3 regions of the Lactobacillus sp. ESL0230 genome follow, and region 2 is predicted to be linked to each of the others. Evidence: predicted binding sites of a transcription regulator. Region 2 holds the regulator's gene; each other region holds the start of a gene.
The links. Region 2 encodes HrcA, which represses chaperone genes, less so after heat shock. Its sites were predicted from a motif close to TTAGCACTCNNNNNNNNNGAGTGCTAA; they were not measured.
Positions count from the first base shown of each region.

Region 1: a site for HrcA is predicted at 1,516-1,542, ahead of F5ESL0230_RS02510 (ATP-dependent Clp protease ATP-binding subunit). Genes of this name have one in related genera too.
Region 3: a site for HrcA is predicted at 1,548-1,574, ahead of groES (co-chaperone GroES). Genes of this name have one in related genera too.

Region 1 is NZ_REHI01000006.1:134,301-137,590, reverse strand. Features, by position in the region: gene ptsP (phosphoenolpyruvate--protein phosphotransferase) at 1-834, opposite strand, end outside; gene F5ESL0230_RS02520 (phosphocarrier protein HPr) at 834-1,100, opposite strand; gene F5ESL0230_RS02515 (hypothetical protein) at 1,214-1,396, opposite strand; gene F5ESL0230_RS02510 (ATP-dependent Clp protease ATP-binding subunit) at 1,591-3,290, shown strand, end outside.
Region 2 is NZ_REHI01000006.1:652,663-655,952, forward strand. Features, by position in the region: gene dnaK (molecular chaperone DnaK) at 1-882, opposite strand, end outside; gene grpE (nucleotide exchange factor GrpE) at 902-1,480, opposite strand; gene hrcA (heat-inducible transcriptional repressor HrcA) at 1,493-2,542, opposite strand; gene ribF (riboflavin biosynthesis protein RibF) at 2,669-3,290, opposite strand, start outside.
Region 3 is NZ_REHI01000007.1:15,938-19,227, forward strand. Features, by position in the region: gene groL (chaperonin GroEL) at 1-1,202, opposite strand, end outside; gene groES (co-chaperone GroES) at 1,219-1,503, opposite strand; gene F5ESL0230_RS06260 (redox-sensing transcriptional repressor Rex) at 1,689-2,321, opposite strand; gene F5ESL0230_RS06265 (ABC-F family ATP-binding cassette domain-containing protein) at 2,584-3,290, shown strand, end outside.

The sequences.
Region 1 (3,290 bases), 520 kb from region 2:
ACCAATATTAGCAGCAATAATAAACTTCTTGTTATCAGCAGTAACTGATGGTTCATTTTTCAATTTTTCCCATTCAGCTTTTTGCGCCAAGAACGCTTCACTTTTTTGCTGATAGGCTGCTATTTGGTCAGCATCTGGTTCAATTACTACATCACCATTTAATCCATCAACAGCTATATTTTGATCATTTTCAACATCAGCAGTGATTGATTCAGTACCAACAACAGCTGGCAATTCAAGCGAACGAGCCATAATTGCTGAGTGCGCCGTCCGCCCACCAATATCAGTAACGAAACCTTTAACAAAGTTTTTATTTAGTTGAGCAGTATCACTTGGCGTCAAATCATGAGCTACGACAACCACTTCATGGTCAATCGTTGCCGGATTAGGTAATTCTTTTCCTAATAAGTGAGCCATAATTCGCTTAGAAACATCACGAACATCGGCAGCACGTTGCTGCATATATTCGTTATCAGTCATACCTTCAAAAATTGTAATAAATTTTTGAGCAGTTTCATCAAGTGCAGCTTCACTATTAATTTTTTGTTCCTTAATTTCGGTTTCGATTGCACCAGTAAATTCAGGATCATTTAAAATCATCAAGTGAGCTTCAAAAACTTGTGCTTCTTCTTCTCCCAAGCTTGTTTTAGCACTATCACGAATCTTTTCAACTTCAGCAGTTGAAACCTTAATTGCTTCGTGATAGCGAGCTAGTTCACCTTCAACATCGCTGACATTAGCCTTTGAAAATGAAAGATCCGGTTCTACCAAGAGATAAGCTGGTGCTACAGCAATACCATCACTTGCAGCAATTCCTTTTAATGTCTTGGTCATTATTCAGCTAAGCCTTCTTTTTTCATTGTTTCAGAAATAGCTTCAATAGCATCCTTTTCGTCATCACCATCAGCACTAATTGAAACATCAGCATTTTTGCCAACACCAAGTGACATAACACCCATGATTGACTTCAAATTAACTGATTTGCCATTGTATTCCAAGTTGATGTCTGAACCAAACTTAGAAGCAGCTTGTACTAACAAGGTAGCAGGACGAGCATGAATACCTGTTTCTGCAATAACATGAAAATCGCGTTTTTCCATTATAATATCTCCTTTGAATTCAAAAAAATAAAACCGGTAGTAAATACCTATTCGTGTACTTAGACTATCATTTTTTTGCAAAATAGACAACATTAATGTAACAGTTTACATCATTAAACTTGTGTCTTCTTTTGCATGTAAATTATTTGACCTCCACGGAGTGCCTTACCAGTTATATTTTGTCTTTTCCCAAAAGATCTTAAAGCAGCTTGGAAAGCAAAGGCTTCTTTTGGGTGAACTTGATATGAATCAAGTTCACCGCTAGCTAACTGCTCAAGAATTTTTTGATAATCCAAATATACCACCGTTTCTTTCAAATTAATAATAATCTAGATAAATTTAGCAAATTTTTGACTACTTTGCTTATCTACATTTTAACATATTGTACCTACATCCAACCACCAAGCTTTTATGTTTAGCACTTGATTATTAAGAGTGCTAATTATATAATTTAGGGAAAGATGAATCAAAGCGAAAGGCGGTAATATAATTGCTTTGTCAAAACTGTCATAAACGACCTGCTTCCATTCACCTCTTTGCTCAGGTAAATGGTGAAAGTCGCGAAATCAATTTATGTGGTCAATGTTATCAAGAACTTGAACAACAAGGAAATATTAATATGAGCAATAACAATAATAGCTTTTTCGGTGATTTTAATAATCCATTCAATAATGGTGGTAATGCCGATGATTCACAAATGAATAATAATGGTGGGACTTCAGTTGGCAATAATGGCGGTAAGCGGTCACTTTTAGATCAGTATGGAACTGATTTAACTGATTTAGCTCGAAAGGGCAAAATCGATCCAGTGATTGGTCGTGACCAAGAAATCGCTCGTGTAATTGAAATTCTAAATAGAAGAACTAAGAATAACCCTGTCTTAATTGGAGAGGCTGGTGTAGGTAAAACTGCAGTAGTTGAAGGATTAGCTCAACAAATTGTTGACGGATCTGTCCCAGCTAAATTACAAGACAAAAGAATTGTTTCATTAAATGTGGTTTCTTTAGTTCAAGGGACCGGAATTCGTGGACAATTTGAACAACGTATGCAACAACTGATTAATGAATTACAAAATCAAGATGACATTATTCTTTTTATTGATGAAATTCATGAGATTGTTGGTGCAGGAAACGCTGAAGGGGGAATGGACGCTGGTAATATTATTAAACCGGCCCTCGCCCGTGGTGATTTACAATTAGTGGGAGCAACTACTCTCAAAGAATATCGTGAAATTGAGAAAGATTCAGCCTTAGCTCGAAGATTTCAACCAGTTGATGTAAAAGAACCCTCCGTTAAAGAAACAATTCGCATTCTCCAAGGAATTAAAAAGCGTTATGAAGATTATCATCATGTACAATATACAGATGATGCTATTCAGGCTGCAGCTGAATTATCTGAACGCTATATTCAAGATCGCTTTTTACCAGATAAAGCAATTGACCTACTTGATGAAGCTGGTTCGCGTATGAATCTAACAATCCCTTATGTAGACAAGGACAAAATTAAAGAACGTATTGAAGCTGCACAACAACTTAAACAGGAATCGCTTAAAAACGAAGACTATGAAAAAGCCGCTTATTACCGTGATCAAATTGAAAAATATAATAAAATGAAAAATCAAAACGTTGATCCGGATAAGTCACCTATTATTACAAATAAAATAATGGATAAAATTGTAGAAGAAAAAACAAGTATCCCGGTAGGCGAATTACAAAAGCAAGAAGAAAATCAATTGCAAAACTTGGCTACAAATTTGAAGTCACATGTTATTGGCCAAGATGAAGCTGTTGATAAGTTGGCGCGAGCTATTCGCCGTAATCGAATTGGCTTTAACAAATCGGGTCGTCCAATTGGCTCATTTCTTTTCGTTGGGCCAACTGGAGTTGGTAAAACAGAGCTAGCAAAGCAATTAGCTAAGCAAATGTTTGGTTCAGAAAATGCCATGATTAGATTTGATATGTCAGAATTTATGGAATCCTATTCAGTTTCTAAATTAATTGGTTCTGCACCGGGTTATGTTGGCTATGAAGAAGCTGGTCAATTAACTGAACAGGTTCGGCGTAATCCATACAGTTTGATCTTGCTAGATGAAATTGAGAAGGCTGATCCATCTGTAATGAATTTATTCTTACAAATTTTAGATGATGGTCGCTTGACTGACTCACAAGGACGCCAAGTTTCATTTAAGGA
Region 2 (3,290 bases):
TGCATTATCAAATGGAATCTTAGTTCGATCAACAAGATCAGCCGTTAATTCATCAAACTTCGCACGAGTCAAATCAGCTTCTAAGTGTAATGGACCGGCTTCACCAGCAGAAATAAATGGAAGTGAAATGTGAGTTGAAGATACACCAGATAGATCTTTCTTAGCTTTTTCAGCAGCATCTTTTAATCTCTGTAGTGCCATCTTATCAGTTGATAAGTCCACACCATTTTCATCTTTAAAGCCTTTAACAAGCCAGTCAATAATCTTATTATCAAAGTCATCACCACCAAGACGTGTATCACCATTAGTGGATAATACCTGAAAGACACCATCACCTAGTTGCAAAACAGAAACATCGAAAGTTCCACCACCAAGGTCATACACTAAAACTTTTTCATCTTCAGCATCTTTATCCAAACCATAAGCAAGTGATGAAGCGGTTGGTTCGTTAATAATCCGTTTTACTTCTAAACCAGCAATTTTACCAGCATCTTTAGTAGCTTGACGTTGAGCATCATTAAAGTAAGCTGGAACCGTAATAACTGCTTCAGTAACCTTCTCACCTAAATAGTCTTCTGAAAATTTCTTAATATATTGTAAAATCATTGCAGAAATTTCTTGTGGTGTATAGGCCTTATCCCCAATTTTGACTTTATAACCAGCCTCACCAATGTGACGCTTAATTGAAGAAATAGTATTAGGATTAGTAATTGCTTGCCGTTTAGCTACTTCACCAACTTGAATTTCACCATCCTTAAAGGCAACTACTGAAGGAGTAGTTCTGTTACCTTCTGGATTAGTAATAATTTTTGGTTCCTTACCTTCAAGAACTGCAACTGCAGAGTTAGTTGTTCCAAGATCAATACCGATAACTTTTGACATTAATAAAACTTCCTTTCAATTATTGTGCAACAACAACCATTGCTGGTCTTAATGTGCGATCCTTATATAAATAACCCTTTTGTAAAACCTGAACGATATAATTCTTCTGCTCATTATTTTCAGCAGCAACCGTTTGAACTGCCTGATGTAAGTTTGGATCAAATTCTACACCTTCAGCATCGATTTCACTAATTCCATGATCTTTCATCGCCTTAATTAAGGAGTCAAGAGTCATTTGAACACCCTTTTTAAGCTGCTTTGAAGCTTCATCATCTACTTCAATTGCTAAAGCTCTTTCTAAATTATCCATTGCCGGTAAAATGTCTTTAGCTAAAGACTGAGATTCATACTTAATCAATTGTGCACGTTCATTATTATAACGATTTTGCATATTTTGCATTTCTGCTTGACTACGTAAATATTTATCTTCTAAATCTTTATTTTGTTCCTGCACCCTAGTTAACTCTGATTTGATTTTATCTTTTTCAGATTCAGATGCTTGTTGATCATCTACTTGAGCTTCAAAATCTTTCGTTTCATCCGTTGCCGGTTGATTTTCTATAAAATCTTTTTCATTAGTCTGTTTTTCTTTACTCACAGTTAACCTCCTTTATTTAAATCTGCCATAATATTCCAGTAGCTTTTTAGCTAATTCATTTCTAAAATATTCTAGTAGGCCAATCACTTGCGAATACGGCATATTATTAGGACCAAGTAAAGCAATAATACCTTTACCATATGACCCTACACTGTACTCTGCAGTAAGAAGACTATAATCCTTCAATAAATCATTAGATAATTCCGAACCTAAACTAACTCTTATGGGTGAGTGACTATCACTTGAGTTCACTACATTAGTCATTAAATTCGAAACTAAATCTTCATGACCCAGTAATTCATAGAGCGATTTCAAACTTGAAGCATCGCTTAGTGAACTGTTATTTAAAAGATTTAGCTGCCCGTCAACATACATTTGCTCACTAGTAGCCTCTTTAACCACATCTTCAACCAATTCAATTAATTCAGTGATATGATGAAGACCAAATTTTTCACTTAAATCTTGACTCAATGAACTCGGGTTTATTTTGTTTAAAGTCTTACCTACCAATTCATTGTTTAGCATTCGCACAGCTTTTTCAACTTCATCGCCACCAATATTATAGGGTAAACGATAAACTTGACTGTGAACATTCCCATCACTGGTAACCAAAATAGCCATAACTTGCCTATTCACTAATGGAACAATTCGAAAACCAGTAATAGTTAAAGAATTACTCTCTGGTCCTTCAGCAAAAGCAGTATAATTAGTCAAATCAGATAAAATTTTGGCCGCCTCTTGAACAATTTCATTAACTTGATGAAATGGCTGGCTAAATTGTAGCATAATTCTATCATATACTGATGCTGGCAAACGTAATGGCTCAACTAAATTATCTAAATAGTACCGATAGCCATCAGTTGATGGTAAACGGCCACTAGATAAATGAGTTTTTTCAATTAAGCCCTTGTCTTCTAAAAGAGCCATTTCATTACGAATAGTTGCACTGGAAACTTTAATTGGCAGTTGGTTCATTACAGTTTTTGAACCGACAGGATCATGTGTCTGTGTAAAATTATTAATAATTGTTTTTAAAATTAATTCTTGACGTTCGGTCAACATAAATATCGCCCTCACTTTTAGCACTCTTATTTGCTTTGTGCTAACAATTATTATGATACTAGTATTTAGCAGAATGTCAAGCTGAGTGCTAATTATTTTAAAATAAATTTTTGCAACAATTTTAACTTATCTGTACTGCTCAAAATAGTCTGTAATCTTTAATTTATCCTGTTTCATTTGCTCTTTTAGTTGATTTAAATTAGCAAACTTTATTTCTCCGCGTGTATACTTATACCACTTAATTATTATCTTTTGGTCATAAGCCTCTTCACTAAAACCAAATAAGTTAGATTCAATATATATTTTTTGGGCACTGTTAATTGTTACATTATAGCCTACACTAGTCATTGATTCATACCACTTACCATTAATCATTGTCCTCGTAGCATAAACGCCAACTTTAGGAATCACCTTATTCTCATCCCAAACTAAATTAGCAGTTGGAAAGCCCAACTTGTGACCATTACGCAGTCCGTGCCCAATATAACCGGACATGACATAAGGTGTGCCAAGTAAGTCTTTAACTAAGTCCATTTTTCCATTTTTAATAGCTCTTTTAATCTCTGTTGAGCCAATTTTTTGGTCATTGTATGTTTGTTCCGGAACCGTAATAATCTCAAATCTGTTTTGCGCAAATTTAGGTAAATTCTGCATATTGGCAATATTTTTAGGTCCATAGGTATAATCAAAACCAGCAACAACAGTCTCAGTATTAAGTTTAACAATAATATTATCTACAAATTCTTGA
Region 3 (3,290 bases), on a different contig from region 2:
GTTGAATTTAACGCATCTTCAATCCGGTAGCGACGCTCTTTTAATTCAGTTTCAGTAGCAGCACCAACATGAATAACAGCTACACCACCAGTTAATTTAGCTAAACGTTCTTGCAACTTTTGTTTATCAAAGTCAGAAGTAGTCTCAGCGATTTGTTTTCTAATAGAATCTTCACGATCCTTAATAGCATCTTCTGAACCAGCACCATCAACAATAGTGGTTGAGTCCTTAGTAATTGTGATACGCCGTGCTTGGCCTAATTGATCAAGTGTAGTATCTTTTAATTCAAGACCAAGGTCTTCAGTAATCACTGTACCACCTGTTAAAGCCGCAATATCTTGCAATTGTTCTTTACGACGATCACCAAAGCCTGGTGCCTTAACAGCAACGACATTGAAAGTACCACGAATCTTATTCAAGACCAAAGTTGGTAAAGCTTCACCTGAAACATCATCAGCGATAATTAATAAAGACTTACCTTGTTGTACAATTTCTTGTAATAGTGGCAAAACATCTTGAATATTCGAAATCTTTTTGTCAGTAATTAAAATGTATGGGTTGTCTAAATCAGCTTCCATCTTATCATTGTCAGTAACCATGTATTGTGACAAGTAACCACGGTCAAATTGCATTCCTTCGACCACAGAAAGCTCAGTTTCAATACCACGTGAATCTTCAATGGTAATAACTCCGTCATTGCCTACTTTTTCCATTGCATCAGCAATCAAATCACCAACTTCTTTTGAAGCGGATGAAACAGCAGCAACTTGAGCAATTTGCTCTTTAGAAGAAACTGTATGACTAATTTTATGTAATTCATCAACAACAGCTTTCGTAGCCTTTTCAATTCCGCGACGAACACCAACTGGATTAGCACCAGCAGTAACATTCTTCATCCCTTCGCGAATAATAGCTTGCGTTAAAACAACAGCAGTTGTGGTTCCATCACCAGCAATATCATTAGTCTTTTGAGCAGCTTCAGCAACAAGCTTAGCACCCATATTTTCATAATGATCTTTTAATTCAATTGCTTTAGCAATGGTCACACCATCATTAGTAATATCAGGATTACCATAAGATTGTTCTAAAACAACGTTTCTTCCTTTAGGACCAATTGTTGCCTTAACTGTATCAGCTAATTTATCGACACCCTTTAATAGAGAACGTCTTGCATCTTCAGAAAATTTAATATCTTTTGCCATTTTTCTTACTCCTTAATTACTTAACAACTGCCAAAATATCTTTTTCATGAAGGACTAAGTATTTTTCACCTTCGTAATTAACGTCAGTGCCTGAGTACTTATCGTAGAGCACAATATCACCCTCTGCAACAGTCATTGGAATTTTACTACCATTTTCAGCATAGCTGCCTGCACCTACAGCAACAACTTCACCTTCAGTTGGCTTTTGTTTAGCATTAGAAGCAAGGACGATTCCGCCTACAGTTTTTTCTTCTTCTTCTTTAACTTTTACGATCACGCGATCACCTATTGGTTGTAACACGTTTGTCCCTCCTAAATTCAATTTAATATCTTTAATTTTAGTCATTAGCACTCAAATTAGCTAAGTGCTAACTTATAATTATGATAATAACCCCTTTTTGTTTAAAATGCAAGAAAAAATTAGCACTTTTTCAATTAAAGTGCTAATTTGTTTTAATCACTAAGTCTACCTAATATTTATGCGGGCTACTTCTTATCACTTTCTAAAAAATAAATTAATGTTTGCAATTCAGTAGCTAAATCAACATTTTGTATTCGTATTCCGCTCGGAGCTGAGAGTCTGATCGGCGTAAAGTTCATAATTCCTTTAATACCTGCTTCAACCATTTCATCTGCTGTTTTTTGAGCTGTATTAGACGGAACTGTTAAAATCGCAATTGTTATCTGTTGGTCACTCAGTTGCTTTTTAAGCTCACTCATATCATATACAGGAACGCCGCTTAAAATTTTGCCTGTTATTTTTTGATCTATATCAAAAGCACAAGAAATTCGAATATTATTACTTCGCTTAAAATTATAATTAAGCAAAGCATGTCCCAAATTACCAACTCCTACCAAAGCCACATTGGTTAAAGTATCTTGATTCAATATTTTTTTAAAAAAAGTCAGTAAGCTTTTTACATCATATCCATACCCACGCTTACCTAATGCACCAAAGTACGAAAAATCGCGCCTAATTGATGCACTATCAACTTGAACAGCTTCAGATAATTCAGTTGAGGAAACTTTCTCTTTGCCAGCTTCATTCAAGATGATTAAGTATCGATAATAAAGCGGCAGTCTTTTTGCTGTCGCCGTGGGAATTTTTATTTTTTCCATTTATTACAAAGCCTCCAACTTAATTATGCTAGCAAATTTCATTTGTGAATTACTCATCAATTATTTATTATTTTACCTATAAACTAGTGTTAGTTGCAAATATTTTTCACAATCTTTTAGATTTTAACACAACAAACACTACTTATCTAATTATTTTCAATGCCTCAAAAATCAACTATTAATTTATCTTGCTATATTTTGAAACAGACCATAGTCACTTTTAACTCGCTTCATATGCTAAAATAGTTTTTAGGTGAAAAATATGATAATTGCACAAGGACACGATTTAGAAAAACAATTTGGAGCTACTACACTATTTAAAAATGTCAATTTTTCAATCAATTCAAATGCAAGAATTGGCTTAGTGGGCTCAAATGGGGTAGGTAAAACTACTCTTTTAAAAATTATGACAGGTGAAGAAGAAGCTACACACGGTGAGTTTATTGTTAATAAAGCAATTGAAGTGGGCTACAGCGCTCAAGAAAAAGCTTTAAATGAAAATAAAACCATTTGGGACGAATTACTCGGTGTTTTCTCTTCTTTAATCGAAATGAATACACAAATGCAAGTAATGCAACAAAAAATAGCTGAACATCCTCAAGATAGTCAACTTTTAAAAAAATATGATCAATTACAATTTGATTTTGAGCAAAAAGGTGGCTACAGCTATCAAGCTGATATTAAAAGTATTTTACATGGCTTTAATTTCCCAGAAGAAACTTGGTCTAAAACTATCAGCAACCTATCTGGTGGAGAAAAGACCCGCTTAGCCTTAGTCAAACTACTTTTACATAAGCCCCCCCTACTTCTACTTGATGAGCCAACTAACTATTTAGATTTAAATACGTTAGATTGGCTAGAAGCATTCCTTAAAGGTTACAATGGAGCAATTTTAGTAGTTTCACATGATCAGTACTTCTTAGACCATTTGGCCAACCAAATCTTTGAATTACAATTTGGCCAATTAAC